2 regions of the Hafnia sp. CBA7124 genome follow, and region 2 is predicted to be linked to the other one. Evidence: riboswitches for the same ligand, from Rfam matches in the RefSeq annotation. Region 2 holds a riboswitch; the other holds the start of a gene.
The links. Region 2 has a riboswitch for cobalamin ahead of btuB (TonB-dependent vitamin B12 receptor BtuB). Riboswitches for the same ligand answer to the same signal wherever they lie in the genome.
Positions count from the first base shown of each region.

Region 1: it holds a riboswitch for cobalamin, as region 2 does, so the genes downstream of both, CPY98_RS04570 (cobyrinate a,c-diamide synthase) here and btuB (TonB-dependent vitamin B12 receptor BtuB) in region 2, are expected to answer to the same signal.

Region 1 is NZ_AP017469.1:981,194-986,532, reverse strand. Features, by position in the region: gene cbiB (adenosylcobinamide-phosphate synthase CbiB) at 58-1,011, opposite strand; gene CPY98_RS04570 (cobyrinate a,c-diamide synthase) at 1,011-2,375, opposite strand; cobalamin riboswitch at 2,524-2,720, opposite strand; gene cobD (threonine-phosphate decarboxylase CobD) at 2,849-3,928, shown strand; gene CPY98_RS04560 (GHMP kinase) at 3,921-4,784, shown strand; gene CPY98_RS04555 (Dps family protein) at 4,948-5,339, shown strand, end outside.
Region 2 is NZ_AP017469.1:127,121-132,459, reverse strand. Features, by position in the region: gene murI (glutamate racemase) at 1-858, opposite strand, end outside; gene btuB (TonB-dependent vitamin B12 receptor BtuB) at 803-2,707, opposite strand; cobalamin riboswitch at 2,772-2,979, opposite strand; gene trmA (tRNA (uridine(54)-C5)-methyltransferase TrmA) at 3,098-4,201, shown strand; gene CPY98_RS00615 (YijD family membrane protein) at 4,279-4,668, opposite strand; gene fabR (HTH-type transcriptional repressor FabR) at 4,690-5,339, opposite strand, start outside.

The DNA of each region.
Region 1 (5,339 bases), 850 kb from region 2:
CCGAGCGATTCCCTCCCCTGCCAAGGGGAGGGTTGGGAGGGGGTCAAATTGGTCAGGTCAAAACACCACTGCCCATCTGGCGAATGCAAAAAGCGCCAACGCCAGCGCGGACGCCGTCATCATGAGTCGAATACTGAGGCGAATATCTTGAATGCTAATCTCGCGCTCTTCGTCGCCAATCCACGGTTTCTCAACCCATTCACCGAAGTATTTATTCGGCCCACCGAGGCGAACACCGAGCGCACCAGCCACGGTGGCTTCAGACCACGCGCAGTTGGGGCTTTTATGCAGATAACGATCGCGCCAGCCGATTTTGAGTGCCTGTTTGCTGTTAAGGCACAGCATGCGAGCGGCAACGCTCAGCAGCAGCCAGCTCAAACGCGCTGGAATCAGATTGGCAAGATCGTCCATTCGCGCCGAAACACAGCCGATAGCACGATATTTTTCCGTCCGATAGCCAACCATTGAATCAAGGGTATTCACCGCTTTGTAGGCCACCATCAGCGGCACGCCGCCGATGAAAAGAAAGAAAAGCGGCGCAATCACGCCATCCACGCTGTTCTCCGCCACCGTTTCAACCACCGCTCGGGTAATCTGCGGGCGATCGAGCTCAGACGTGTCGCGCCCAACTATGTATGAAAGCTGACGGCGGCACTCTTCAAGCGATCCATTTTGCAGAGCGACGTATACCCCCATAGCTGCATCACTTAGGCAGCGCCCCGCTAATAGCGTGTAAATAATCCACACCTGCGCCAGCCAGTTGAGCCATGGATTTAGCTGTGACAAAAGCTCAAGCAGTGCGTAGGTCGTCCCCCAGCACACGCCGACCACAATCAGCCATAAAAACGCCCCGCCGACGTACAGCGCACCTTCGGTGCGGCAAAGCGAGCGGATACCTTTCTGAACCCAAGTGATAAAATTACCGATCCAACGCACCGGATGCGGCCACGTTGGCGGATCGCCCAAGCGCAGATCCAAGAGATAGGCCACCAGACAAGCAGAGAAACTGATCACAACGCTCGCCCTCTCTTTAGCCAATGGCTTAGCATTTCTGGGTGCTGGTAAAAATGAAGATGGAGGTAACTGGCGAGGGTATTTCCCATTTGATATCCCCCCTGCCAACGCTGTTGCGTTACGCCGTCGCGTTGTTTTTCAAACTGGAAAACAGGCGGGAAATCGGTATGAAAATCTGAATAATGGAACTCATGACCGCGAAGGGTTTCTCCTTCTGCCGCCAGTAACGTGTCATGCACCGCGGTGGCTTGGCAGTAACCAAAACGCTTTAAACGCCCTTCCATGCGGCTTTCTCCGGGGAAAATCCCGGTCATCGCGTACGTGTTTCCAGACTGATCTTTTAACGTCGTGCCCAAATACATCAGGCCGCCGCACTCGGCATAAATAGCTACGCCACGCTGATGCGCATCACGCAGCGACTGACGCATGCTGCTGTTTTTCGCCAGCGTTTCTCCGTATAACTCGGGATAACCGCCGCCGATATAGACCATCTGGCACGCAGGCAGCGCCTCATCGCGCAGGGGGCTGAAGCGCACAATGTGGATGCCGAGCTGTTCAAGCAGCTGTAAATTATCGGGATAGTAAAAGTGGAAAGCTTCGTCGTCGGCGAGCGCAAGGGTTAGGCCTCTCCCAGATTCTGGCGCAGGTAACGTAGGCGCACAGGCATTCGGCGCGGGTTGTACGTCGCTCAACGACAACAAACGATCGAGGTCGATATGTTGTTCAAGGCTATCCGCCAAGGTGTCCCATATCGCATCCATGTCCTGCTGTTCATGAGCGGTAATCAAGCCGAGATGGCGTTCAGGCAAACTCACGCTGGGTAGAGTAGGCATTCGCCCGAGTACGGGAATTTTAGTGTAAGTTTCAATAGCTTGTTTCAGCAGTTGGTAGTGCGTTTCGCTATTGACGCGATTCACAATGACACCCGCAATACGCACCGCCGGATCAAAATGACAAAATCCCATCACGGTGGCTGCCGCTGACGTTGAAACGGCTTTACCGTCGATCACCAAAATAACCGGACAGCCAATCTGCTTGGCCATACCGGCGCTGCTGCAATAGTTGGGGTCGGTGCCATAGCCATCGTATAGCCCCATCACGCCTTCAATCACGGCCACATCGGCGGCTTGAGCATGTTGGTTATAGAGCCAATTTAAAGTGGGCTGAGGCAGCATGAAGGCATCGAGGTTACGCGACGCAACGCCAGAAACGGCGCTGTGCCAGCCGGTATCGATATAGTCGGGGCCCACTTTGTAGGGTTGCACTTGTAAACCGCGTCGCGTTAGCGCTCGGAGCAGCCCAAGTGTTAGCGTTGTTTTACCGCATCCGCTACCGGTTCCACCAATAAGAAATGCCTTCATTCATCCGCCTGCCAAACAAAAAAGCCCGTCCTTGCGGGCGGGCTTTGCGTTGTCATAGCAGATCGATGCACGGCAGCAAAAGCGCAGCATGCAGGGAAAGAATGACAACTCGCTTCCCACCGAAGGAGCTGAAATAGATGTTGATATCCCAATATTGGGTTTTACAGGCTGGTCTTCTGGCTTAGCGTCATCCTTACCCACACCTTCCCGATGTTCATCAGTGGCGTCTTGTGGGTTCGTCGGCATCACAGCAGCGGGGGCTGCGGAGGAATTGTATTTGCACAATACGCACCTCCTTCCTGACGCCCTTACGGCGCGTCAAAAACCTGTATTTATACTTTTCTATAAATGATCTGGGTACATAAGTTAAAGCATTCATCACAGATATACCCATTGTGAGATCAACAAAAGCCTAGAATGGAGTGTGAATGAGTTAACATATCTCAACTTTTTAGGGACCAGTGAGAATACCTATGGCCATCAGCAGTCAGCACGGCGGCAACGTGCTAGAAACCGCGCTTACTCTGGGCGTTTCTCCGCACGACATCATTGATTTCAGCGCCAACATCAATCCGCTCGGCATGCCCGAGTCGCTCAAGCACGCCATCATCGAGCAAATGTCGGTGGCTGAAAAATATCCCGATGTGGAGTATCGAAAGCTACACGCGGCGCTAGCTCAGCACCATGGTTGCCCAGAGTCTTGGGTGATGGCAGGCAATGGCGAAACCGAGTTGATCTTTGCTTTAATTAACCAACTGCAACCCGCCAAAGCGCTGCTATTAACGCCCGGTTTTGCCGAGTATCGCCGTGCGCTAACGCGGATAAACTGCGACATCGTTGATTATGCGTTGCATGAGGACGACGGATTTCAGCCTGATACCCGTATTCTTGATGCACTGACGCCCGATCTCGATTGCCTATTTTTATGCACTCCCAATAATCCCACCGGATTGCTGCCGGATAAAAACCTGCTTTTAGCTATCGCCGATCGCTGCCGCACGCTGAATATTGCTCTAATACTTGATGAAGCCTTTCTGGATTTCGTCCCTACGGAAACCGGCTTTATTCCTTTATTAGCGCAGTATCCTCAGCTGTATGTGCTGCGCTCATTGACCAAGTTTTTCGCTATTCCGGGATTACGATTAGGCTATTTAGTTAGCGCCAATGCGGAGTTAGTGACGCAAATGAAGCAGCAACGAGAGCCTTGGACGATCAATGCTTTTGCCGCGCTGGCGGGCGAAATTATCTTGCAGGACACCGATTACATTGAAGCAACCCATCGCTGGCTGGCACAGGAACAACCTCGGGTGTTCTCCGCGCTAGCGGCATTGCCACGGCTGAAAGTATGGCGTCCCGTCGCTAACTATATCTTTATACGCTGTACCGACAGCCAGCTCGCATTGCAGCAGGCGCTATTGAAACACCATATTTTGATCCGACACTGCGCCAACTATCCGGGGCTAAACGCCGACTATTATCGTGTGGCGATTAAAAGCCCGCAGGACAACGATCGCCTGCTTGCCGCCCTAACACAGATTCTGCATCATGGCTGAAGCACGCTGTCCCGCCTCGTGCGGTGAGTTAATTCAAGGCTGGATCCAAGGCGGCGAAAAGCTGGTCTCTTGCCCGGTCAATTGGTTTAGCACGGTGGCAGTGAGCGATGGAACGCCGTTGCCCACCGAGCGCGCGCGCATGCGCTTGGTATTGCGCGCGGTTTTACGGCATTTATCGTTGCCCTCTTCGCTTGAAGCCGGGTTGCGCATTGAGTTTGAATCCTCTATTCCGGTTGCAAAAGGGATGGCCAGCAGCACGGCAGACATCGCCGCCTGTGCAATCGCGACCGCACGTCACTTCGGTATGCAACTGACTGAAAAAGAATTAGCGTCGCTGTGCGTTGGCATTGAACCGACCGACAGCACGATTTTTCAAGCGCCGACGCTGTTCGATCATCAACAGGCACTGACGCAAACGCCGCTACACGAGCGATGCCCAGAATGGGACATGCTGTTGTTGGAAAGCCCTGATTGTTTGCGCACCGAAGACTATCATCGTCGCCCACGCCAAGCGCTGTTGCAGGAATATGCACCGCAGTTGAAACGGGCGCATCGGTTGCTCACCGAAGGAATGCGAGAAAACAACCGCCATAAAATTGGCGCAGCCACCACGCTAAGCGCCCAAGCCAGTCAGGCCTTGCTGCCCAAACCGGCATTTAATGACATTGTAGAAATTGTTGAGCAGCACGGTTTATTCGGCTTGAACGTCGCACACAGCGGCAGCGTGGTAGGTTTGTTGCTCGATACGCACCTTCATGACCCAGAAAAAATAATTCACGCGATGCGCGTGAAAAATATTCTTGTTTTTTATCCGCATGTTAGGCTGCTGCATACCACCTTAGGGGGCGTACGCTGAGCGGCATAAATGCCAAAAGCGTACACATTCACGTACATGATAGGCAATAATTGTCATACATATAAAACTCTAATTTTGTGAGGATGATCTATACTGACTCGGTACTAAACAGTTACTAGACGGCAATTTGTGAATCTATCAAGACCTTTAGGAGATGATAAAGATGAGCACACCAAAACTGGAAAAAAGCAAAGTCGGTGACGCAAAAAAACGTCAGTTCACTCCTCTAGCCACCCCAAGTGATTTGGGCGCTGAGGCCACCAAAGACATTAGCGGTGCAATGAACGCCATCCTTGCTGATATCTATGCGCTTTATTTAAAAACTAAAAACTTCCACTGGCACATGAGCGGTCCGCACTTCCGTGACTATCATCTGCTGTTGGACGAACAAGGCGCAGAGCTATTCGCAATGACCGATGAAATTGCTGAACGTGTGCGTAAAGTCGGTGGCATGACCCTGCACTCTATCGGTCAGATTTCTAAAATGCAGCGCATTAAAGATAACAACGCCGAGTATGTTGAGCCGCTGGATATGCTGGCTGAACTGTGTGAAGA
Region 2 (5,339 bases):
AATGCTCAATTCGCGTAGTTCTGAGAAGCCTAAACGATGCAATACAGGTAAAAGTGCGTCGGTATCGCTATTTGTTTCTGTTGCATAAGCCAAATCATTTTCAGCGCTCAGCACGTTTTCCTGATTAGCAATCAGCCAAGCGACACGACGGGCTATTGCGGCACCCGAATCAACTAAACGAGTCCCAGCGGGTAATACCGCTGCCAGCTCTTCGCGCAGCAAAGGAAAATGCGTACATCCCAGAACCACCGTATCTGGCGGTTCTGCCATCGACAGCCACGGGCGTAGTATCTTCTTTAGCACCGTATGATCAATCTCTTCGCCATGCAGTTTAGCTTCAGCCAATTCCACCAGCTCAGCAGAGCCCAGCATTTTGATGCTGCAGTCTTTCGCAAAACGCGCAATCAGGTCGTGAGTATATGAACGCTGCACAGTCGCTCTCGTCGCTAGCAAACCAACAATGCCGTTGCGCGTCAACTTTGCCGCTGGTTTTATCGCGGGCACAACCCCAACGATAGGGCAATTGAAGCGTTCGCGTAATGCAGGGAGCGTGATGGTGCTTGCGGTATTACAGGCGATGATAACAATAGAGAGAGGATGACGCTTTTGCACTTCGGCAACGGTTTTAACAACGCGGTCGATAATAAACGCTTCGTCTTTTTCCCCATAGGGGAATCCCTGATTGTCGAATGCATATATATAGTGGAGATCCGGAAGCAAATCACGGATCTCTTGATATACAGATAACCCACCCACGCCGGAGTCAAAAACCAGCGCAGTGGGTTTAGAAGTCGCTACATCATTAGAAGGTGTAGCTACCGGAGAGATAATATTCTCTCCCTGCGGTTTGGTAGCCATAAGCTGTTTCATAATCTTTATCTAACAGGTTGGCGATTCTACCACGAACTGTTAGATGAGATGTAACCGGATAAGAGGCTGAAATATCGACGGTGCTGTAGCTTGGCAATACCTGCTGCGTATTGTTGTATTTAGACGTGTTGTTATCGTAACGACGGCCATAATATTGATACGAGACATCCATATCGACATTAAACATGGTCCAGTCGAGCTGATATTTAGCCTGCCGTTTGGCACGACGCGCTAGTACTTCATCATTTTTATCATTACGCGGATCTAAATACTGCAAGGTGACCTGATGCGTGAAGATCCCTGTATCAATGCTGCCCGTCCACTCGACGCCTTTAATAGTGGCAGAATCGATGTTGTCATAGCTACCCGCATAGGTGACAGGATCGGAATAATAGGTAATCAGATTTTCAATTTTGTAATGATACGCAGACAGACGCCAATCAAGTGGTCCAGTCAATCCCTCTAAACCCGCTTCCCACTGCTTCGACTCTTCAGGTTTTAAATTAGGATTGGAATCAATGCCGAAACGCGTTGAACCAAATTGCTGTCCCAATGACGGAGCCAAGAATCCGGTGCCATAAGATAACGTGGCTCGATAGCCCGGCGTAAACTCCCAGCCTGCCGCCGTTTGCCAAGTACCGTGCCAGCCGAACTGCTCATCCTTATCTTCGCGACCAGAGGCCTCCAACGTCACATCACCCAGTTTTTGCTGACCACTTACATATAAACCGGAGTTATCACGTTTATAAGAATCTGACAGACTGGTATCAGAAGATCTCAGACGCTGCTGCTGCCAATCTACACCCGCACTAATCTGACCATGCTCTAGGCTATAGGTATTACCCCATTGAATATTGCGCTGGTCCATATCATCCAGCGTAGTGCCCTCGTGATAACGCCCGTACTCGCTACTGTAGTTATAAGCTTTTACTTTTTGATAGCTGCCCGTTAGTTGGGATGAATAAGCACCAGACAAATAGCGTAGACCCATATCGTAAGTGTGATTGTAGGTTTCACTTTCATTTGCGCTATAAGCTGGGCTATATGGAGGACTGCCAAGGTCATAGTCGCTGTTGTTGGTATACCCATAACCACGAGCAAAGCCAGAAAACTCGTTGTTAAACTGGTGGTCTATACCGCCCCAGAAAGTCTTGGTGCGATAGCCATCATCATCATGATCGGGTTCGTACGTTGAACCCGGCTGCACGTTAAATCCTTTAGTGCTCTCATACGACCCCGCCAACGTCACTTTAGTGTTATCACTAATTTTCTGACGCACGCTTCCATCGTACTGCTGGAATCCTTTGGAGCCGACGCCTGCAGTGATCTGCGCGCCTTCCTTATCGGTTTGCGTAATCACGTTGATAACGCCCCCCATCGCCCCCGAGCCATACACGGCAGAACGTGGGCCTCGAATATATTCAACGCGTTGAACCAGTGAAATTGGAATTTGATTGAAATCGGCCGTATTCGAGATCCCAGGACGAGCAACAGGAATGCCATCCACCAGCACGAGAACTTGGCTTGCGCTGGTCCCGCGGATATACATCGATGCACTCTGCCCCATGCCACCATTTTGGGCGATATCGACGCCGGGTAAACGCCGCATTACGTCATTGAGCGTTTTGGCCTGCCAGCGATCGATATCATCTCGAGTAACAATATCCGTAGGCGCGAGCACGGTGGAGACCGGTTGAGGAAAACGCGAGGCGGTGACGATGACATCGTCGTTAGTATTTGCGGATGATGATGAAGGTGTTTCGTTAGAATCTTGCGCCCAGCCAGAGAAAGCCGTGACAGACAAAGCCGCCATCAGCGCATTTTTTTTTATAGTCATAATAAGAGCATCCAAACTGAATTGGCAGGATGCCGCGAGCCGTGGCGTTAATTCGCGAAAACCACGTAAAGCGACGTGTACCGGCAGGTCTTCGGGCTTAGGATTTGTGCACCAACATTCATTGTTGTATGCACACCGGGCGATGACTTCCCATCTACAATGACAGTGTCAATATATCGCCGTGACTTCCCCATACCGCTGCGCGTCAGCTCCGGATTCACACCGGATTCCCTTTTCACTCTCCACTGGAGACCGGGCCGCCATGCTAAGTGAAAACGTATTCAGAAGTCTAGACTTCTATGATTCGGATGTAGAATAAGTCACAAAGCTGGACATCATCATTCCATCGCCTACAATCGCCCCTCTATTATTATGCTAACGAGAATTGCCATGACACCGAACACGCTGCCAACCGATCACTATGATGCCCAACTCACGGAAAAAGTTACCCGACTGGCCAACATGATGACCCCGTTTGCAGCACCGGAAATTGAGGCATTTCGCTCGCCAGCTAGCCACTACCGCATGCGCGCTGAATTCCGCGTTTGGCATGATGAAGACGATCTCTACCACATCATGTTCGATCAGCAGACCAAACAACGCATCCGCGTCGATCAGTTTCCTGCCGCGAGCGAGCTGATTAACCGGTTGATGAGCGTCATGATGGATGAGCTAAAGCCAAACCACGTTCTGCGCTTTAAATTGTTCCAAATTGACTATCTGTCGACCATGAACAATAAAGTGGTGGTTTCTCTTCTTTATCACCGCAAGCTGGATGATGAATGGAAAGTGGAGGCTGAAGCACTTCGCGATCGCCTGCGTGCACAAGGTTTTGACCTGCAGCTTATTGGCCGAGCAACCAAAACAAAAATCTGTTTCGATCACGACTATGTTGATGAATGCCTACCTGTTGCTGGCCGTGACATGATCTATCGTCAGGTTGAAAACAGCTTTACTCAGCCTAACGCGGCCGTAAACATTAAGATGCTTGAGTGGGCGCTTGACGTTACACAGGATTCCACAGGCGATCTGCTAGAGTTGTACTGCGGCAACGGCAACTTCTCCTTGGCACTTGCGCGTAACTTTAACCGCGTGCTCGCGACAGAAATTGCTAAACCTTCCGTTGCCGCTGCGCAGTTTAATATTGCCGCCAACCACATCGAGAATGTACAAATCATTCGCATGGCGGCAGAAGATTTTACTCAGGCGATGAACGGCGTGCGCGAGTTCAAACGTTTGGAAGGTATCGATCTCAAAGGTTATCAGTGCGAAACCATTTTCGTCGATCCGCCGCGTAGCGGCTTAGATGACGACACATTGCGCATGGTTCAGGCGTATCCGCGGATCCTCTATATCTCATGCAACCCTGAAACGCTCTGCGCAAACTTGGAGACGCTGAACGAAACACATCGGGTCACACGTTTGGCGCTGTTCGACCAGTTCCCGTATACCCATCATATGGAATGCGGCGTGTTGCTGGAAAAACGTGATTAAAAACGATTCAGATTAAAACGCAAAAAGGCAGCCAATGGCTGCCTTTTCTATTTGTATTGTCTATCAGCTCGGCTCAATCACTCAGGATCGTGGAAGTCTTTTCCGCTATCAACCTCAGCGTTCTTCTTAAACGCCTTGATACGGTAGGCAATCCAGAAAACCAACACAATACACAGGAGGGTTGGCATAAAGTTAGAACCAATTTCTGGATACTCAACGCGAACAATAGCGCTATACATCAGCAAACCAAGCAGAAAACACGAAGAGGAAAGCACCGGCATACCTTCAGGCATAGAACAGTTCAGGTAGCGCTGATGCAGGCAATACACTGATAAAATCAGAGCCAGCAGAGGAAATACCGAAAATGATACGGCTGAGCTAAACAGTGCGGCAAAAGATCCGCTGATAGAAAGCCCGGCAACCAATGACAGAACCAATGTTCCCACATCCAAACGACTTTTAATCATGACCAACCCTATGCTTTAAATTTATTCCTGAGCCTGCTGCTCTGCGTTTTCATGCATATGCGCGATGTGTGCCTTCTCCTGCTCACGACGGTACCAATAATAAGCGCCCTTGGAAATCATCCGCAACTGCAAAACAAGACGTTCTTCCAACAAACGACGGTGTTCCATATCAATATCTAACGCTTCGGCACCCGCGCTAAATACGATAGTCACCATCGCCTCAGCCTGTGCTTCAGTAAAACTGCGCGGCATGTGATTTTCAATTTCAAGGTAATCGGCAAGTTCCGCAATAAAGTGCTGAACCTCACGCTGCACCGCCGCACGGAACGCGGCGGAAGTACCGGAACGTTCCCGTAAAAGCAGGCGAAAAGCATTCGGATTATTGCCGATAAATTCCATAAAAGTTGCTACAGATGTGCGGATAACGCTGCCACCTTTGGCAATACGTTGACGAGCCTGACGCATTAACTGACGCAGCATCAGCCCACTTTCATCCACCATCGTTAACCCTAGCTCATCTACATCACGAAAATGGCGATAGAAAGAGGTTGGGGCAATACCAGCTTCACGGGATACTTCACGCAGGCTCAAACTCGCAAAGCTCCGCTCAGCGCTTAGCTGATTGAACGCCGCCTCGATCAGTGAACGACGAGTTCGTTCTTTTTGTTGCG